Linked DNA regions of Chondromyces crocatus. Each later gene encodes a partner of the first gene's protein in a complex. Links are inferred from orthologs where the notes say so. Each region holds a gene or a part of one and is shown on either strand. Other genes may lie near its edges.

Evidence for each region. Proteins that work in one complex are often made in the same cells at the same time.
Region 2: the proteins of xseB (region 1) and xseA are in contact, whole or in part, in a cryo-EM structure (PDB 8TXR), measured with the Escherichia coli proteins. The link is inferred for Chondromyces crocatus from one-to-one orthologs.

The regions. Positions count from the first base shown.
Region 1 is NZ_CP012159.1:9,324,667-9,329,145, reverse strand. What follows is about bases 1,481-4,479. They hold xseB (exodeoxyribonuclease VII small subunit), read left to right. Parts: upstream 1,481-2,831; coding sequence 2,832-3,128; downstream 3,129-4,479. Other genes in these bases: radC (RadC family protein), read left to right, coding at 3,987-4,479; CMC5_RS33690 (competence/damage-inducible protein A), read left to right, coding at 3,153-3,881; CMC5_RS33700 (HEAT repeat domain-containing protein), read left to right, coding at 1,481-2,835. In the rest of the region: CMC5_RS33705 (radical SAM protein), read right to left, coding at 1-343; more of CMC5_RS33700, read left to right, coding at 526-1,480. UniProt on the Escherichia coli protein: Bidirectionally degrades single-stranded DNA into large acid-insoluble oligonucleotides, which are then degraded further into small acid-soluble oligonucleotides.
Region 2 is NZ_CP012159.1:5,277,264-5,280,385, forward strand. What follows is about bases 129-3,122. They hold xseA (exodeoxyribonuclease VII large subunit), read left to right. Parts: upstream 129-797; coding sequence 798-2,447; downstream 2,448-3,122. Other genes in these bases: CMC5_RS41660 (shikimate dehydrogenase), read left to right, coding at 2,440-3,122. UniProt on the Escherichia coli protein: Bidirectionally degrades single-stranded DNA into large acid-insoluble oligonucleotides, which are then degraded further into small acid-soluble oligonucleotides.

The DNA of each region.
Region 1 (4,479 bases):
AGGCTGCGTCGATGGAGATGACGTCGGAGAAGTCTCCGTGCTCTGGGCACGTCTTTTCCATCACGATCGTGCTGCCCCGCTGCACGATGCGCGCTTTGATCTCGCCTGGCTTGTCGGTCAGGAGTTTCGTCCAGTCGGCGCGTCCGCTCAGAATTTCCGAGCGCGCCTCCTTCACACAGCGCGGGCAAAGGCTATCGGTCTCTCGCGGCCAGCCCAGCGTGGGCTTCGTCCGCTGCTTCGTGCGCGGGATCGGCTTGTCGCTCCAGCGTGGCTTGAACGGTGACGGCTCGGGACCCAGGTCGGCGACGCGCTGCAGCAACCCCCAGGCCTTGTCTGCCGACACGCAAACGGCTTTCTCCAGGGTGCGGACGAGGCGTTCGTGATGAATCAAAATTATCCCTCGAGGGCTTGGGGCCGTGGCGTGCAGGGTACGAACCAGGTGCCTAGCCTTCCACAGTTTTCAGGCATCTGCGTCCTGAGATCGTGACAGGGACGCACGTTCGGGATAATCCCGGCGGCGTGAGGATGCGCGCTGAGGCTGGCCGCGGCTCCGGGGCGACTGGAGGGGGAAAAGCGCATGCGGAGAACACCGCTCGGTCGAGCCAGCTCGTCCGAGGTGGGATGGCGCTCCTCGCCGCGCTTGCTTCCATCATCGCCCCCGCGGAAGCGCAGGCCCAGGTCCAGGCAACCTCTGGAGAATCGTCAACCCATGCGCACGGAAGCGGCGCATCGCTTCGCGCCAATGTCGGCGTGGCGGTGGCGCAGTCGCTGCTTTCCTCGTCGGACCCGCCGACGCGGTTGCGTGGCATCACGCGCCTGGGCGCCCTCGGAACACCGGAGGCCATCGACCAGCTCCTCGAAGCGCTGGAGCAAGGCTCCTCGCTGGGACGAGATCCCCGCGCCCGCCTCGAAGCCGTACGCGTGCTCGCCGCCCACACGCAGCGCGATCCGGTCCGCCAGCTCCTCACCCGAGAGCTCAACGAGGGGGCAGGAGCGCCTGGACGAGGCGCGGCGTCGCCGCTCTCCGAGCTGATACGCGAGACGGCGGCTCTGGCGCTCTCCCGTGCGGGTGACAAGCGCTCCATTTCCGTGCTGACCAGCGCCATCGTTCAAGGAGGCGCGCCGGGCGCCGCAGCAGAACGCGCGCTTCGCGCTCATCCTCCTTCTTCCATCGATCTCATCGTCGGCAACAAGAAGCTGCCCCCGCTCGAACTCACACGCTTTCTCGGTGATCTCGGTGACCTCCGTGCCGTCGAACGGCTTCGCCGAGGGCTCGCGGGGGCGGACGTCGCGGCGCAGCTCGCGTCCGGCCTCGCGCTGGCCAAGCTCGGAGATGAGGTGGCGCTCGAGCCGGCGCGCGGCTGGCTGCGCAAGAGCGAGCCCAGGACGCTCTCCGTCGCTGCAGAGATCCTCGTGCACTTGGGGGCTCGCGAAGCACCTGGCGCGGTCGGGGCTCTCCTCCGCGGGGAGACGACTCACCTGGAGGGACTCAGGCTCGCCGAGATGCTGCCTTCTCCCTCTCTCGCGCCGCTGCTCGTCCAGGTGCTTCCAGGACTCCCCGAAGAGGAGCGGCCCCGCGCCGTGACCGTACTGGGACGCACCGGCGGGCCCGCCGCGATCAAGGCCTTGCGAGCACTGCTCGTCCAGTCTCCGCTCGCCAGCGCCGCCGCGTTCGCGCTCGCGGGAATGCCGGGCGAGCCAGCAAAAACGACCCTGGCGACACTCCTCGCCGAAGCGAACCAAGGGAACGACCGCGCGTACAGAAGGCTACTGCTGCGAGCATCCATCCTTCGTGCGCTGCTCTTGAATGATCCGCCTGCGGGGCTCGAAGAGCACCTTCGGCCGATGCTCGCGCCTTCCGCCAGTCCAGCTGATCGAGCTGTCGCTGCGTTCGGCCTCTCCGCGATGGGATCTTCGGTGCTCGCGGAGATGGCACGAGCCTGTTCATCCTCGGGGGCTTCCGCGCGGTCGAGCGACGGACCTTCTTCCAGCGCTCGCTCTCGTCCCCGGGTGGACCGCGCCTGTGATCCTCCGGTACTTCAAGCTGCAGCCCGCGGAGCGCTCGCGCGGGGGGCCACGGCCCTCGAGCCCCTCGGGGCGTTGCTCGAGGAGCTCACGACCGCAGGCATTTCCGCCCAGCATCCCACCGAAGATCTCGATGAACCCCCGACGCGGGTGACCCTCACTGCAGGGCTCGCGCTCCTGAACGCGCCCGATGGCGGAGCGGTTCCCACGTCGCAGCTCTCCGCCTGGGCCGAGGCTGGTGGGGCCTTGGCTCCCCTCGCTGCGCGCGCGCTCGCCAGCCGCGACGACAAGGTCGTTCGACGTACCCTGGATCGCCTCCTCGAGGGCAGCGATCCCGTCGTCCGCGCCCACGTCGCGCTCGGTCTTGGACGCGCCCCGGAGCCCGACAGCATCTCGCTCCTCACCACAGCCTACCGGTTCGAAGAGGACCCCTATGTCCGCAGGGCGTTGATCCGCGGCATCTCGCGGCGGACGGAAGCCCAGCGCCACGCCACCCTGGTGCTGGCGCACGACCTCGATCCGGACCCCTCCGTTCGTTCCCTCGCGCGCGCAGCGCTCGAAGGACGCCCCCTCGACCACCCCGCGTCTCCGCTGGCCACTGGCGTTCTCTGGATCACTGTCGTCCCCAACGATCCGGGCGCGACCACCCAGATCTCGGAGCGCGCCGGCCGCGTCGTTCGCCCTGATGGACTTGCTCTCCCGGTGGCCACCGATCCTGACGGCACGCTGCTCGTGCCTGGTGTGCCACCTGGACCGGGAGCGGTCACCCTTGCGTCGGCGGTGGCGTCGGGTGAGCCTAAGACGAGATGACGGAACGACAGGACGAAGGAGCTGGAAGCGCGGCCGGGAAGACGGCAAAGGCCGCCGCACCTGGTACCGAGCTGGTGTCCTTCGAGGACTCCACCCGACGCCTCGCCCAGATCGTTGCCGAGCTCGAGGGGGGCGACATGCCGCTCGAGCGCGCCCTGTCGCTCTTCGAAGAAGGGGTGCGTCTCTCGCGTGCGGCACAGGAGCGCCTCGACGGCGCGGAGCGACGTGTCGAGGAACTCCTCGGCGTGGACGCAGACGGACGTCCGACGACGCGTGAGTTCGAGAGCAGCTAACCAGACCAGGACGGGGGCGAGGTCATGAAGACGGCGGCGGCGCTGGTAATTGGCAACGAGCTGCTCAGCGGGAAGATCGCGGACGCCAACCTGGTCGTCCTCGCGCGTACCTTGCGCGAAGCCGGCGTGGAACTCCGGCGTGCCGTCTTCGTGCTGGACGACGTGGACGTCATCGCCGAAGAAGTCCGAGCGCTCGCCGGCGCTCACGACGTGCTCTTCACGAGCGGCGGCGTGGGCCCGACGCATGACGACGTCACCATCGAAGGGGTGGCCCGTGCCTTCGGCGCCCCCGTGGTCACCTCACCGATTCTGGCCGACCTCTTGCGGGGCCACTACGGGGACCGCCTCCTGGAAGGGCACCTCTTCATGGCCCGTGTTCCAGAAGGAGCCAGGTTGGTCTCGGGAGAGACCGTCGTCTGGCCGGTCGTGGTGATGCAGAACGTCTGGATCCTCCCGGGGGTCCCCGAGATCTTCCTCGCCAAGCAGCCCCTCATTCGCGCCGAACTGGCCGGAGAGAGCCCATTCATCTCGTTCGCCGTGCTCACCACCCTCGACGAAGGTCAGCTCAAGCCGATGCTCGACCGGGTCGTCGAGGACCATCGTGACGTCGCCATCGGCTCCTACCCCCGCTGGTCCGGCGCCGAGTACCGCACACGCCTCACCTTCGACGGCCTCCTCGAGGACCGAGTGCGTGCCGCGCGTGATGCGTTCGCCTCCAGCCTGCCTGCGGGCACCTTGGTCGGCGTCGAGTAGCGCTCGTCGCCACCCCTTCCGCCACTCCGCCACCCCTCCATCCGCCCAGAAGCAGGGAGTTCGAGGGAAGCCGCTCATGGCCTGCGCCGTGCTTGGGGGTGGCTCATGGCTGGTTGTCGTGTGACCTCTCTGGCTGATGTCGTCCTGCCTGCTGGGCCCCGCGAGCGGGCCCTCGAAGTCGGTGTTTCAGCACTCGGCGACGCGGACTTGCTCGCGATCGTGCTCGGGACGGGTCTCCCAGGTCGACCCGTCACCCTGCTCTCCGCCTCCGTCCTTCATCATTTCTCTGGCCTCGATGGCCTGGCGCGCCTCGGACCCCACGCGCTGGCCGAGCATCCTGGCCTCGGTCTCGCCAAGGCGCTCCGGATCGCGGCCGCCATCGAGCTGGGACGTCGCTCCCACGAGCGCGCCGCGCGCCCCCGGCCGCCGATCCGGACCTCGGCCGCGATCGCCACCTGGTGCGCAGCGAGATTCGGGAGCCTGGAGCACGAGCAGATGTGGGTCATCTCGCTGGACGGCCGGAACGGTATGCGCGGCGCGCGCCGCGTCGCCCAGGGAGGGCAGCACGGCTGCTCGGTGAGCGCGCGCGACATCTTGC
Region 2 (3,122 bases), 4.0 Mb from region 1 along the record:
GTGTACCTTTCGGCCAGAAGAGGAACCAGAAGCCAATGAGCAGGAAAATTCCTGCAATGGTACCCGCCAGACGTCGACGCATGCGTGATTGAACAACAATCACGATCGATGGATGCACGTCAATGCCGAGACCGCATCGAACGGCTTCGAATCGAGGTGGTTCCTGAATCGAAGATAAGTGCACCCCAATGCAGGAATTGCGCACATCGGGCGTGATGTGCTCCCTGGTCACGAACCGGTTCAATCATCCAGGACAGGGAAGGTTGCTACGCGCTGCATCGTTTTCTTCGCAGATCCAGGCGGTGTGATCGCGGGAGCGGCCGCATCCCGATTCGCCACGCCTTCGACGAGCATTCGACGTCCCATTGCAATGCGCACCGCGTTCGAGGTGTCGCACACGAGCGATGACGGATGCGCTGACGCAGCGAGGATGCAAACGCATCGGAGGTGCAGGTGTGAGGTGAAGGCATGAGCGTGCAGGCGTGAGGTGGGCGCAGGCATGAGACGGGTGCAGGCGTGAGCGTGCAGGCGTGAGGGGCGAGCGTGAGCGGCGAGGGTTGGCGTCGCGTGAGGGCGTGCGTGCAGGCGTGACGTGGGAGGTAAAGGAGGAACGGCGCGAAGCCTCTGAATGAGGAGAGACGGACGAGAAGGCCGACGTCGTGAGCGCAAGGCAGACGCGAAAGGCCTGAAGGAAAGACCTGACGCGAGACGCGAAAGAGGTCGCGTCGGGTGCGCTGGGTCGCGGACCGATGCCCGAGAGGCTAGGCAGACGGCGCGGGGCAGGGTAGGAGTCAAGGGTGCAGCGTCGTGAATCGCCGCCGGACTCGTACGCAGCGGGCCGCTTCGAAGGTCCGGATTCGGCGTGGGAGACGATGGTCCCCGTGTCGGGGCCAGGGCCGGCGTCTGGACCTGGCAGCGGTGGCGTGCGTCGTCCGTCGTTCGATGGGGAGCCCGAGGTGCTCTCCGTCGGCGAGCTGGACAAGCGGCTGAAGCGCCTCCTGGAGGGGTCGACCAAGGACCTGCGGGTCGAGGGCGAGGTCTCCGGGCTGAAGCGCGCGTCGAGCGGGCATGCCTACTTTTCGCTGAAGGACGAGCGGGAAGAGGCGTGCATCGAGTGCGTGATGTACCGGACGGCGGGGCCGCGCTCGCTGCGGCTCCTGGCGGACGGGACGCGGGTGGTGGTGACGGGGCGGGCGTCGCTCTATGTGCCCCGCGGGCGGCTCCAGTTCATCGTGGAGCAAGCGGCGCCTGCGGGTCGTGGCGCGCTGCTGGAGGCGCTGGAGCGGCTGAAGGAGCTGCTCGCGTCGGAGGGGCTGTTCGCACTGGAGCGCAAGCGGCCGCTGCCGAAGGAGCCGCGGGTGATCGGGGTGGTCACGAGCGGGAGCGGAGCGGCGATCCACGACATCGTGACGGTCGCGTTCCGGCGCGGGGGCGCGCGGCTCTTGCTGGCGCCGGCACCGGTGCAAGGGGCCGGGGCGGGGGCCCGGATCTGTCGGGCGATCGGGCTGCTGGAGCAGGTGCCCGAGGTGGACGTGATCATCGTGGGGCGCGGTGGGGGATCGGCCGACGATCTGAGCGCGTTCAACGACGAGGCGGTGGTGCGGCGGGTGGCGCTCGCGCGGGTGCCGATCGTGAGCGCGGTCGGGCACGAGGTGGACGTCTCGCTGACGGATCTCGCGGCCGACGCGCGGGCGGCGACGCCGTCGCAGGCGGCGGAGATGCTGGTGCCGGACGCGGGGGCGCGGAAGCGAGAGCTGAGCTTGCTGACGCGGCGCCTGGCGCGGGCGATGGGGCACACGCTCGACGCGGCGCGGGCCGATCTGGATCGGCGGATGGCGTCGCTCGGGTCGCCAGAGCGGCTGCTGGCAGAGCCTCAGCAGGCGCTGGATGATCTGACGGCGCGGTTGGAGCGCGCGATGGAGCGGCGGCTGACGGGGGATCGGGCGGGCCTCGCGCAGCTGGAGCGGCGGCTGGCGGGTCGTCATCCGCGGGCGGTGATCGCGGATGCGCGGGCGTCGCTGGGGCCGCTGACGGTGCGGCTGGGGGCGGCGACGCGGCGGTACGTGCGGGGGCTGCGTGGGCAGTTCGCCGAGGATGTGGCGCGGCTGTCGGCGATGTCGCCGCTGTCGGTGCTGGCGCGTGGGTACGCGATCACGACGGATGGCGAGGGGCGGGCGATCCTCGACGCGCGATCGGTGGGGGTGGGGGAGCGGATCACGGTGCGGGTCCACGAGGGGGCGCTGCGGGCGACGGTGACGGCGACGGCGGGGCCAGGGGAGCCGCTCGACGAGGGGGCAGGGGGCGGGTCCGGGGGCGGCGCGGCCGGCGGCGGCGGCGCAGGGAGACCCCGGGGTGGACGCGCGCCGCGGCGGCGGGCGCCGCGGGTGGAGACCGAGCAGCTTCGGCTCGGGCTGGAGATCGCGGAGGAGCCTCGCGCTGATGGCTGAGCGACGGTTGTTCGTGCTCATCGGGCACCCGGTGCGGCACTCGGTGTCTCCGGTGATGCACACGGCAGCGTTCCGTTCGCTTCACCTGCCGCACATCTACAGCGCGTTCGACGTGCCGACGGAGGCCGATCTCCGGCAGATCGTGGGCGAGGTGCGCAGCGGCGTGATCGCGGGCGCGAACGTGACGGTGCCGCACAAGCAGACGGTGCTCTCGATGGTCGACGCGATCGACGAGAGCGCGGCGGCGGTGGGGGCCGCGAACGTGCTGGTGCGGACGCCGGACAAGCGGGTGGTCGCGTACAACACGGACGCGCTGGCGCTGGCCGACGAGCTGGACGAGCTGATGCGGGAGACGGGGCCGGTGGTGCCGAGCAGGAAGGCGCGCGGGGGAGCCGCCGAGGTGCCAGGGATGGGACGCGCGGTGAGCGCGCCAGCGGTGAGCGATCCGGCGGTGAGCGATCCGGCGGTGAGCGATCCGGCGGTGAGCGATCCGAGCTTGCCTTGTCCGCGGCGGCGCGCGGTGATCATCGGGGCGGGGGGCGCGGGGCTCGCGGCGATCGTCGCCTGTCAGCGTCTGGGGATGCACTTGATCAGCGTCACCACCCGCTCGTGGACGAGCTCGGCGGTGATGCTGGAGTCGGCTTCGGGGGAGCGCGCCCGCGCGCTGGGGGCGCT